One region of the Brevibacillus sp. HB1.4B genome, then DNA from elsewhere that is predicted to be linked to it. Evidence: a T-box and tRNA genes for the amino acid it is inferred to sense, from the RefSeq annotation. Region 1 holds a T-box; the other holds one or more tRNA genes.

Region 1 (5,086 bases):
GGATGCAGATATTTTACAAGCTGTTCGCTACCATACAACGGGTCGGGCTGGCATGTCCCTGTTAGAAAAAGTCGTCTGTGTGGCAGACTATATAGAACCAAACCGGGTTTACCCGGGTGTCGATTTTATTCGCGGCAAAGCCATGCTTGATTTGGATGCCGCCCTGGCACTCGCCTTGGGAGGCACGATTCAATTTTTGATAGAGAAGCAAAAGACGGTTTTCCCGTTGACATTGACCGCATATAACGATTTGGTTTCCCGCAAAGGGAGAGAAGGAGGGTTTTGATGGTTAAAACAGTAGAAGATTTGGCACAGTTGGTAGTGAAGGCAGCAGAGGACAAGAAAGCAGAGAACTTGAAGGTGCTCGATATTAGAAAGCTGTCCGTGATCGCAGACTATTTCATGATTTGCCACGGAAACAACGAGCGTCAAGTACAGGCAATTGTTCGCGAAATCCGTGATCAAGCCCACAAAAACGGCTTTGACGTCCGCGGTATCGAGGGAGCAGATGAAGGTCGCTGGGTACTGGTTGATCTGGGCGATATCGTTATTCACGTTTTCCATCGCGAAGATCGCGAGTTTTACAATCTGGAGCGCCTGTGGAAGGACGCAGAGGAAGTTTTCTTCAGCGTGCAAGGGTAAGGACAGATGGCATACGCACATATGGCCGCAGTATATGACAGGCTGATGGCGGATACTCCGTATGACCAGTGGCTCGATTGGGTCGAGCGTCATTGGACAAAGGGAGAGAAGCCTGTGCGGGTCATTGATCTTGGCTGTGGGACTGGCACGATTGCGATCCCACTCGCCAAGCGGGGATACCGTGTTACGGGCGTGGATCTCTCAACAGAAATGCTTGCGATCGCCTATGACAAAATGAGGCAGGAACAAGTGGATGTAGCGTGGGTCGAGCAGGATATGCGCGAGCTGTCCTTGCCCGAAGCGGATGCGGTCATCTCCTTGTGTGATTCATTGAGCTATCTTACAGAGGAAGCGGATGTGCAGGAAACGTTCAAGCGCGTTTTCGCTCATCTCGCGCCCGGTGGGAGCTTTCTGTTTGATGTGCACAGTCCGTACAAGATGCTGCACATTTTCGGAGACGAGACATTCACACATGTAGAAGATGAAGTTTCGTACATTTGGCAATGTTTTTGCGACCCGCTGCGACTGGAGGTAGAGCATCAGTTAACGTTTTTCATTCGTCAGCCAAACGGATTGTACGAGCGGATGGAAGAAGAGCATTGGCAACGGGCTTACCAGCCTGTCCAACTGATGCGCTGGCTGACAGATGCCGGCTTCACAGACATTGTCATCACCGCTGATTACTCGGATATGCCGCCACAAGAAACGAGTGAGCGCCTATTTTTTTCAGCCCGCAAGCCGAAAAGTTTGACATGATTGGTTCGGATTGACTATAATGGCGTTATAACTACAGATTTCGACGCGTTTAAGAGGAATAGTAGGCATAGGATTCGAGCATTCACAGAGAGTTGACGGATGGTGCAAGTCAACCCGAATCTATCTGAACTCACCTCCCAGCACTTGCCCCCAAGGTCATTCAAGCAATGACTGCGTAAGGGTGAGCGGCTTATCCCCGTTACGGATGAAACAAGTGGGTGAATGCTTGTCATTTGCCAATCTGGGTGGTACCGCGGGAATGTTAAATAACCTCTCGTCCCTTTCGCAACAGCGATCTGGGATGTGAGGTTTTCTTTATTATTTTCACCTATTTTAAGATGGGAGTGCTTTACCATGGTATTCAGTCATCAAAATGTCGAAAAGAAGTGGCAGCAATATTGGGAGCAGAACAAGACCTTCAAAACCTCCGAGGATGAGGGCAAGAAAAAGTTTTACGCACTCGACATGTTCCCATATCCATCTGGAGCTGGCCTGCACGTAGGACATCCGGAAGGCTATACGGCTACTGATATTTTATCCCGCATGAAGCGGATGCAAGGATATAACGTTCTCCATCCAATGGGCTGGGATGCTTTTGGTTTGCCAGCGGAGCAATACGCTCTCGATACAGGAAACGATCCGGCGGAATTTACCGAGCACAATATCAACACCTTCCGTCGCCAAATTAAGTCACTCGGATTTTCCTACGACTGGGATCGCGAAATCAATACGACCGATCCGAATTACTACAAGTGGACACAATGGATTTTTACGAAGCTGTATGAGCACGGCTTGGCTTATATTGACGAGGTAGCTGTAAACTGGTGCCCTGCTTTGGGAACGGTTTTGGCGAACGAAGAAGTCATTGACGGAAAAAGTGAGCGTGGCGGACACCCAGTAGAACGCCGCCCAATGAAGCAATGGGTCTTGAAAATTACTGCGTATGCGGAAAGACTCTTGGCTGATCTGGATGAACTGGATTGGCCAGAGAGCATCAAGGAAATGCAACGCAACTGGATCGGTCGTTCTGAAGGGGCAGAAGTAACCTTTGGTATCGAAGGTCATGACGAATCCTTTACCGTCTTTACAACTCGTCCAGACACTCTCTACGGAGCAACTTACGCGGTATTGGCTCCTGAGCACAAGCTGGTTGAGCAAATTACCGTACCAGCTCAAAAAGAAGCAGTGGAAGCATACCTGGATCAAGCGAAGCACAAGAGCGATCTGGAGCGTACTGATCTGGCGAAAGAAAAGACAGGAGTATTTACCGGAGCATATGCGATCAACCCGGTTAACGGCGAACGTCTGCCAATCTGGATTGCAGATTACGTGCTGATCAGCTATGGAACAGGCTCCATCATGGCGGTTCCAGCGCATGATGAACGCGACTATGAGTTCGCAAAAACATTCGATCTGCCAATCAAGCAAGTAATCGCTGGCGGAGATATCTCCAAAGAAGCGTATGCAGGCGATGGAGAGCACATCAACTCCGGTATGCTCGATGGCTTGAACAAAGAACAGGCGATCACCAAAATGATCGAGTGGCTGGAAGTGGAAGGCAAAGGAAATCGCAAAGTAACATTCCGTCTGCGCGACTGGCTGTTCAGCCGTCAACGCTACTGGGGTGAGCCAATTCCGATTCTCCATCTGGAAGACGGCACGATGAAAGTCGTTCCAGAATCCGAACTGCCAATCGTATTGCCAAAAACAAAAGAAATCAAACCATCTGGTACAGGTGAATCGCCATTGGCAAACATCTCGGAGTGGGTAAACACCGTCGATCCGGAAACAGGTATGAAAGCACGCCGTGAGACAAACACGATGCCACAATGGGCGGGTAGCTGCTGGTACTTCCTGCGCTTCATCGATCCGCACAACGATAAGGCAATGGCTGATCCAGACAAACTGAAAGAATGGCTGCCAATCGACATTTACATTGGCGGTGCCGAGCATGCGGTGCTGCACTTGCTCTACGCTCGCTTCTGGCACAAGTTCCTGTACGATATCGGTGTCGTACCAACCAAGGAACCATTCCAAAAGCTGTTTAACCAAGGAATGATCCTGGGTGAAAACAACGAGAAAATGAGTAAGTCCAAAGGTAACGTCGTAAACCCAGACGATATCATCGACAGCCATGGTGCCGACACACTGCGCATGTACGAAATGTTCATGGGACCACTGGATGCTTCGATCGCTTGGTCGACAAAAGGCTTGGATGGCGCACGCCGCTTCCTGGATCGCGTATATCGTCTATTTGTAGGTGACAACGGTGAGCTGAACGGAAAAATCGTGGAAACCTCCAACGTGGCTGGCATGGAGCGCGTGTACCACCAAACGGTGAAAAAAGTAACAGAAGACTACGAAGGCCTGCGTTTCAATACGGGTATCTCTCAGTTGATGGTATTCGTTAACGAAGCGTATAAAGCAGAAGTTCTGCCGAAGAAATTCATGGAGGACTTGGTAAAAATGCTGTCTCCAATCGCTCCGCACTTGGGTGAAGAGCTGTGGGAAAAACTGGGCCACAGCGAGAGCCTGGCATACGAAGCATGGCCTACGTATGACGAAGCGAAGCTGGTTGAAGACGAGGTAGAAATCGTCCTGCAAATTAACGGCAAAAACAAAGAGAAGCTGCTCATCGCTTCTGATTCGACGCAAGAACAGATGGAAGAGATGGCGAAAAACAATGAGATGATTAAAGAACTGATCGAAGGAAAAACGATCGTCAAAGTCATCGCTGTTCCAGGCAAACTGGTGAATATCGTCGTTCGTTAAGAAAAGGACGGCAAGAAATAAGGAGAGGAGTGGAGCCTGTGAGTGACAGGTATCCACTCCTTTTTTCGTAAATCAACGCTTCTTCGCCTTGCGCTAATGTGGCTGATTGCTCAAATTTCGTGCAACCAGTTCCTGGTCCTCGGCAAACTTTGCTTGTGTACGACGAAATACTTGGGCGAAAAGACCGGGAATACCGTTTTGCAAAGGAATCAGACCTTCCCCAGTAATTCCACCGGGCACGCAGACCCTCTTTTGCAGAGTAGGAAGGGTGAACGCTTCTTCTCGTAAAAGATCTGCGATCCCAATTAGCATTTGCGTGGTCATGTAGGTAGCAGCTTCTTCGGAAATGCCAGTTTCTTCAACAGCTTCTTGAATCATTTGCTGCAAAATATAGCTGATAAAAGCTGGCCCACAACTCACAATGTCAGAAGTAATTCGTAAAAAAGGCTCCGAAATCTCAATAGGGGAGCTAATGTGGGCAAACAGACTTCGTATAAAATGACGTTGTTCCTCTTGGATTCGTGATCCAAATTCACATAAGCTGACACCACTCATTACGGCATTTGTGATAGAAGGAACGACTCTGGCAACCGCACATGGAACTTGAGTCTCCAAATCCGCAAGCTTGATCGGACTGGTGATCGTAATCAATAGGTGGTCTGGCGTTAAGGCAGGAGCAATTTGTTCGAGCATCACGCTATATTCCAGTGGCTTGACGCACAGCACGATCGTTGTAGCTTCTTTGACCAAATCGGCATTGCTGTGCGCGACAATGAGCCCGGGATGTTTTTCTGCCAGTTGCTGCGCCTTCGAAAGGGTTCTGTTGCTGATAATGACATGACCAGGAGTCAGCGCCTTGGCTGACAGCAATGATTCAATCAAGATACTGCCCATGCTGCCCGTACCAATAAACCCA
Region 2 (5,086 bases), on a different contig from region 1:
AACTCGCCAGTACACGGCTCTTGTGAGATCTGTTCCACTCCCCAGCTCCAGTCACTTCTCGCTTTTAGTTCTGTAATCGTGTCATAAATCAAGATGTCTCTCACCGGAATCTTGATTCCTCGCTGATGCAATCGATAGGAAACCTGAATCGCCTTGATCGAATCCCCCCCTAGTTGGGAAAACGGGTCATGTAGACCAAATGGTGAACGACCAAGCACGTCCTCATACACTTCTACCAATAGCTTGTCAAACTCGTCACGAGGACTGGTTTCATCCTCCGCACCTTTTCGCTCCATGACAGGTTCGGGAAGCTGTTTTCGATCTACCTTGCCATTTGAGGTCAGCGGAAACTGTTCAAGCTGCACGATTTGCGACGGGATCATGTAGGCGGGCAATCGACTTGCTAGCTCTTCGCGGAGCTCTTTTTCCCGGAAAGATGCTTCCGTGATCAAATAAGCACAAAGGTACTTACGCCCCCACGTATCCATGCGATCGATCACCACTGCCTCACGCACAGAAGAATGACCAAGTAGCTGCTGTTCAATTTCACCCAATTCAATGCGGTAACCATGAATCTTCACCTGATAGTCAGCCCGTCCCAGATACTCCATGACTCCATTTGGCCGATAGCGGACCAGATCGCCCGTCTTGTACATCACTTTTCCTGGCGAAAACGGATCGGGTAGGAAACGCTCTTGCGTCAATTCCTCGCGGTTAAGATACCCCCGTGCCACACTATCTCCCGAGATGAAAAGCTCTCCTGTCGATCCGATCGGGATTGGTTTCCCATATGAATCCAAAATGTAGAGCTGCACGTTACTGATCGGATGTCCAATCGGTACAGATCCCTCAACATCGATCTCTGGATCGTATTGATAGATCATGCACCCGACTACTGTCTCGGTAGGGCCATACTCATTGAGAATTTCGATTTGTCCGTTCCATTTCGCATGAATCGCCTCAGCCAGACTCACCTTCAAGTCCTCGCCGCCCACAATCACTCTCTTTACTGTAGTAGAAGGCAAAGCGATTTCTTGCAGCAAAAACAGATGGGCAGGTGTTAGCTTTACGACATGGGAGCGTCCATCGCTAAAGATGCGCGATAACACAAACTCTGAATCAGAGTTCGGATAGATAACCATCCGATTTCCCTTTACCAACGGGCAAAAAATGGACGTAACCGTCAAATCAAATGCCAGTGAGGAATAAAAAGCAAACGCTTCTTCAGGACAGGAGAGATAACGGTCTTTTGCCCACGAAATATAGTTGACTAACCCTCGATGAGAAACCATGACTCCCTTCGGATTTCCGGTAGAGCCTGAGGTATAAATAACATAGGCCAAATCCTCTGGCTGATTAACCGATTCCAGGATTGCCCCATCATTTAGATACAAGGACGAATCACTGAGCTCCAGGATTACTTTGGACCACGAAATAACCTCTGTTCGCGAGGTGTGTCGAAGCAACAGGTCCGCTCCAGAATCAGATAGCAGATATTCGATGCGCTGAGAAGGGAGTTGAGGGTCAATCGGAAGGTAAGCCCCGCCTGCTTTTAGCACGGCCAACAGCCCGATGATCATCTCTGGCGAATGATCTGCCAGAAGCGCAACAATAACGCCAGGGCCAACTCCTCGGTTACGCAACGACTGAGAGAGTCGATTTACTTGATCATGCAGTTCCTGGAATGTCAGCATGCGCCCCTCTGACTCCAATGCAACTCCCTGTGGCGAGCGTTTAACTTGCTCTTCAAACAACTGGACAACCGTCTTCTCGCTGGAATAGGAAGCAGCTGTATCGTTCCACGTTTTGAGCTGTAGTGCCAACTCTTCGTCAGCAAGGAAGTTCAGATTGGACAGTGGTACTTCTGGATTCGCGATCATTTGATTGAGCAGCCTTACGAGATGATCCGCTATTCGATCAACATCATTTTCCGTGTACTCGGCGATCTTATAATCCATTTCCAGCGTCAATCGTTCATCTGTAGCCCATTCCCTGATAATTACTTGGAGCGAATACAACTGGTGACCGTTGTAAAACTCCTCATTCGTCACGGGATACCCACCAATGGTGAAGGGCAGCTGCGTGCTGTAATAATTTACACAAATCTGAAACAGGCTGTCATAGCCATGTTTCTTCAATTCCAATTCTTGAGCCAGCAAATCGTACGGATATTTCTGATGAAAAAAACAGGAAGTCAATTCCCTGTTGACATGTTTAACATAATCGAAGGCATCCATTTCCATCGGAACTGCCAGACGAAATGGCATAGTGCTGGTGAACATCCCGAATATTTTGCGCTCCACTTTGCCTGAACGATTTAACAGCGGCGTACCAATCACGATCTCTTCTTGCCTCGTACAACGCTGAAGGTAAAGACTGACGAGAGCCACAAACAAGGAATTTAGCGAGCATTTCATCTGGTCTGCAAATTGGCGTATTCTTGTCGAATCTTCACGGTTGAATGCATAGACTTTGCGCTTGCCCTCGGTCGTATCTGTTGCCTTTGCTAATGTCGTGATCACAGGCAAGCTCTGAAACTTGTCCCGCCAATATCTCTTGTCCTTTTCAAATCTCTCAGACTGAGAATAGGCATGCTCCCTGTCGACAAAAGCTTGATACGCGTGTTCATCTCCTACATGAACGGTACCGCCTGCTAACAACGTGTCATAATAGTGAGCAATTTGTTCTGTCATAATGGAGATGGACCAACCATCAGCAATCAAATGATGAAACTTTACAAAATATCCCGCTTCTTCGTCACTCAGTTGAATCAGACAAAAGTAGAATAGAGGCTCCTGTCCGATCGAAAATGGTTTTGCAAACAAAGCTTGCAGGAATTGTCTGCACCGATCAGGGGCATTCGGTTCTTGTCTGAAATCAAATACCTGCAATGGCTGCGGTTCATACTCCCCAACAAACTGAAGGACTGTCTCTTCTTCCTGATAGTTGAGTCGCAAAGCATCGTTCTTTTGAATGAACAGGTGAATGGCCGCTTCAAGTACATCCAGTTTCACTTTTCCTTGAACCCGCACCATCCCCCCTAACGTATGGACAGGAAGCTGTGGATGTAATTTTTCCGTATACCAGATACGCTTTTGTGGATGACTTAAAGGATATCCGCCATTCCATTGCTTCTTATCCTGATGCAATGCATTTCCCCCCTTTCGGAATTGTGCAGATGTAATCACAATTCGGATATGGCAAAAAATCTAATTGATTACAAATACTTCCATCCCAACTATATCGATGACTCTTCTATAGTGTCAAATGAATTTTCCATTAAATGTTATTTCTGAAAATTAGATGAATTCCATCTCTTTTTTCCATTTTCTAGCGCTGCATAGAATGGAAAAAATTTTGTGCACGCTATTGATTTTGGCTGTCTTTTCACGTAGGATAAAATGTAATATATTGGCAAAAACACCCCCTGGAAGGATGAATGTGATTAGATGTCTGTGACACTTCGTGAAGTAACCCTGGAAAACTGGGAAGAGTGTATTGAACTGGAACCTACTCCTGAACAGAGTGAGTTTGTTGCCCCGAACCTCTACTCCATAGCCGAAGCAAAGTTTCAAACTACATTTGTCCCTTTGGCCATATACCATGAGGACACGATGGTTGGCTTTGTCATGTATGGGCTTGACCCTGACGATGGAAACTACTGGATTTACAGACTCTTAGTTGATGCCAACTATCAACGCCAAGGCTACGGACGTGCTGCGATTTCGCAAGTCATTGATATACTGAAAGCAAAAGACGATTGTCAAAAAATTGTCATTGGTTATGCTCCAGCCAATGTCGCAGCCGAAAACCTTTACGCTTCACTCGGATTTCAAAAAAATGGCATGGTTCTGTTTGGCGAGACGATTGCAGAATTGAACTTTTAAGCCAGCTATTTTCGTTCCCCGAAAATGAAACAGCGGCGACCTAAGACCTAAAAATCAAGTCTTAGACTCGCCGCTGTTTGAATTGTTTTCCGTATATGAAAAAAGCACACCTTCCATGTGTCTGTAAACATCATGGTTAGTGTGCATTCGTTTTTAATATGGTGCCGGTGAAGGGACTTGAACCCCCACGGTTTCCCTCACGATTTTGAGTCGCGCGCGTCTGCCATTCCGCCACACCGGCATGTGAAACTATGAAAAAATAGCACATCATCAATATAAAATCAATGGTGGGGAGAGACGGATTCGAACCGCCGAACCCGGAGGGAGCAGATTTACAGTCTGCCGTGTTTAGCCACTTCACTATCTCCCCACAATATGTGCTGTCTTTCTTCTGCGTTTACTTTCTTCAACCAGAAGCGACATTTATTAATTTACCATGAACTTTGTTTGACGTCAATATATTTATTTGGATTGACTCTCTTTTTTCGCCAAAATCTCCTGTGCCCACTCGTGGAAGACGCGCAGTGCCTCGTCTACTTCTTGAAATATTGCTTCTTCCTCACAGGAGTATTCCGGGAAGTCAAGTATGCGGTTTTTACGAATCTTCACTTGCTCTTCTTCGCATTTTATCTCCAAGAAGTAGGGAACGGCTTCATCTATTCCATAGCTGTTTTCTAAAAACTCGTAGGTACGTACCCACTCCAGAATTCGAACTTCCGATGCCTTTAAACGAAGCACCTGCTCCAAGGACATAATGGTTTCATTCCCGTAGTAATACATGTTATTCAGCCCTTCTGCATGAAAATGGACGGAGCCGTGACTCCGCCCTGTTATTGATGTGATAGATTAGATCGAGGAAAGTAGCTCTCTCAGTTCTTTGACAATCACTTGCTGGTAGCCAGTACCTTCTCCATATTGCTCGAGCATTTCGGCACGTGCCACTTTGATCTTGTCTTCATAATCTGGGGCGTTTCGATCCGGGTTTTGCTGTTTAAACGCCGTCATGACAGCTTGGACATGCTTCGGTCTCGGTCCCCATTTTGCCAGAACATGCCCGCCTGTGTCCGCAAAAATAACAACAGGGATCGCCCGACCGCCCATCGTGAGAAACTCATCCATGAGATCGAGGTGTTCTTCCATCACCATAATTTCCACGGGCATGTCTGTTTCTTTCAAAGCATGCAAGACGACTGGCAAGT

Evidence for each region. The T-box of region 1 lies ahead of leuS (leucine--tRNA ligase). A T-box ahead of a tRNA ligase gene usually reads a tRNA of that ligase, here a tRNA-Leu.
Region 2: it encodes a tRNA-Leu, which carries the amino acid that the T-box ahead of leuS (leucine--tRNA ligase) is inferred to sense. The anticodon was not compared.

The regions. Positions count from the first base shown of each region.
Region 1 covers NZ_JABSUT010000003.1:468,635-473,720, forward strand. The annotation lists gene yqeK (bis(5'-nucleosyl)-tetraphosphatase (symmetrical) YqeK) at 1-286, shown strand, start outside; gene rsfS (ribosome silencing factor) at 286-642, shown strand; gene HP398_RS10200 (class I SAM-dependent DNA methyltransferase) at 649-1,398, shown strand; T-box leader at 1,438-1,683, shown strand; gene leuS (leucine--tRNA ligase) at 1,753-4,170, shown strand; gene comER (late competence protein ComER) at 4,264-5,086, opposite strand, start outside.
Region 2 covers NZ_JABSUT010000009.1:142,148-147,233, forward strand. The annotation lists gene edeP (edeine non-ribosomal peptide synthetase EdeP) at 1-3,149, opposite strand, end outside; gene edeQ (edeine self-resistance N-acetyltransferase EdeQ) at 3,450-3,887, shown strand; tRNA gene HP398_RS21345 (tRNA-Leu) at 4,047-4,128, opposite strand; tRNA gene HP398_RS21350 (tRNA-Tyr) at 4,173-4,257, opposite strand; gene HP398_RS21355 (hypothetical protein) at 4,350-4,667, opposite strand; gene HP398_RS21360 (thioredoxin family protein) at 4,734-5,086, opposite strand, start outside.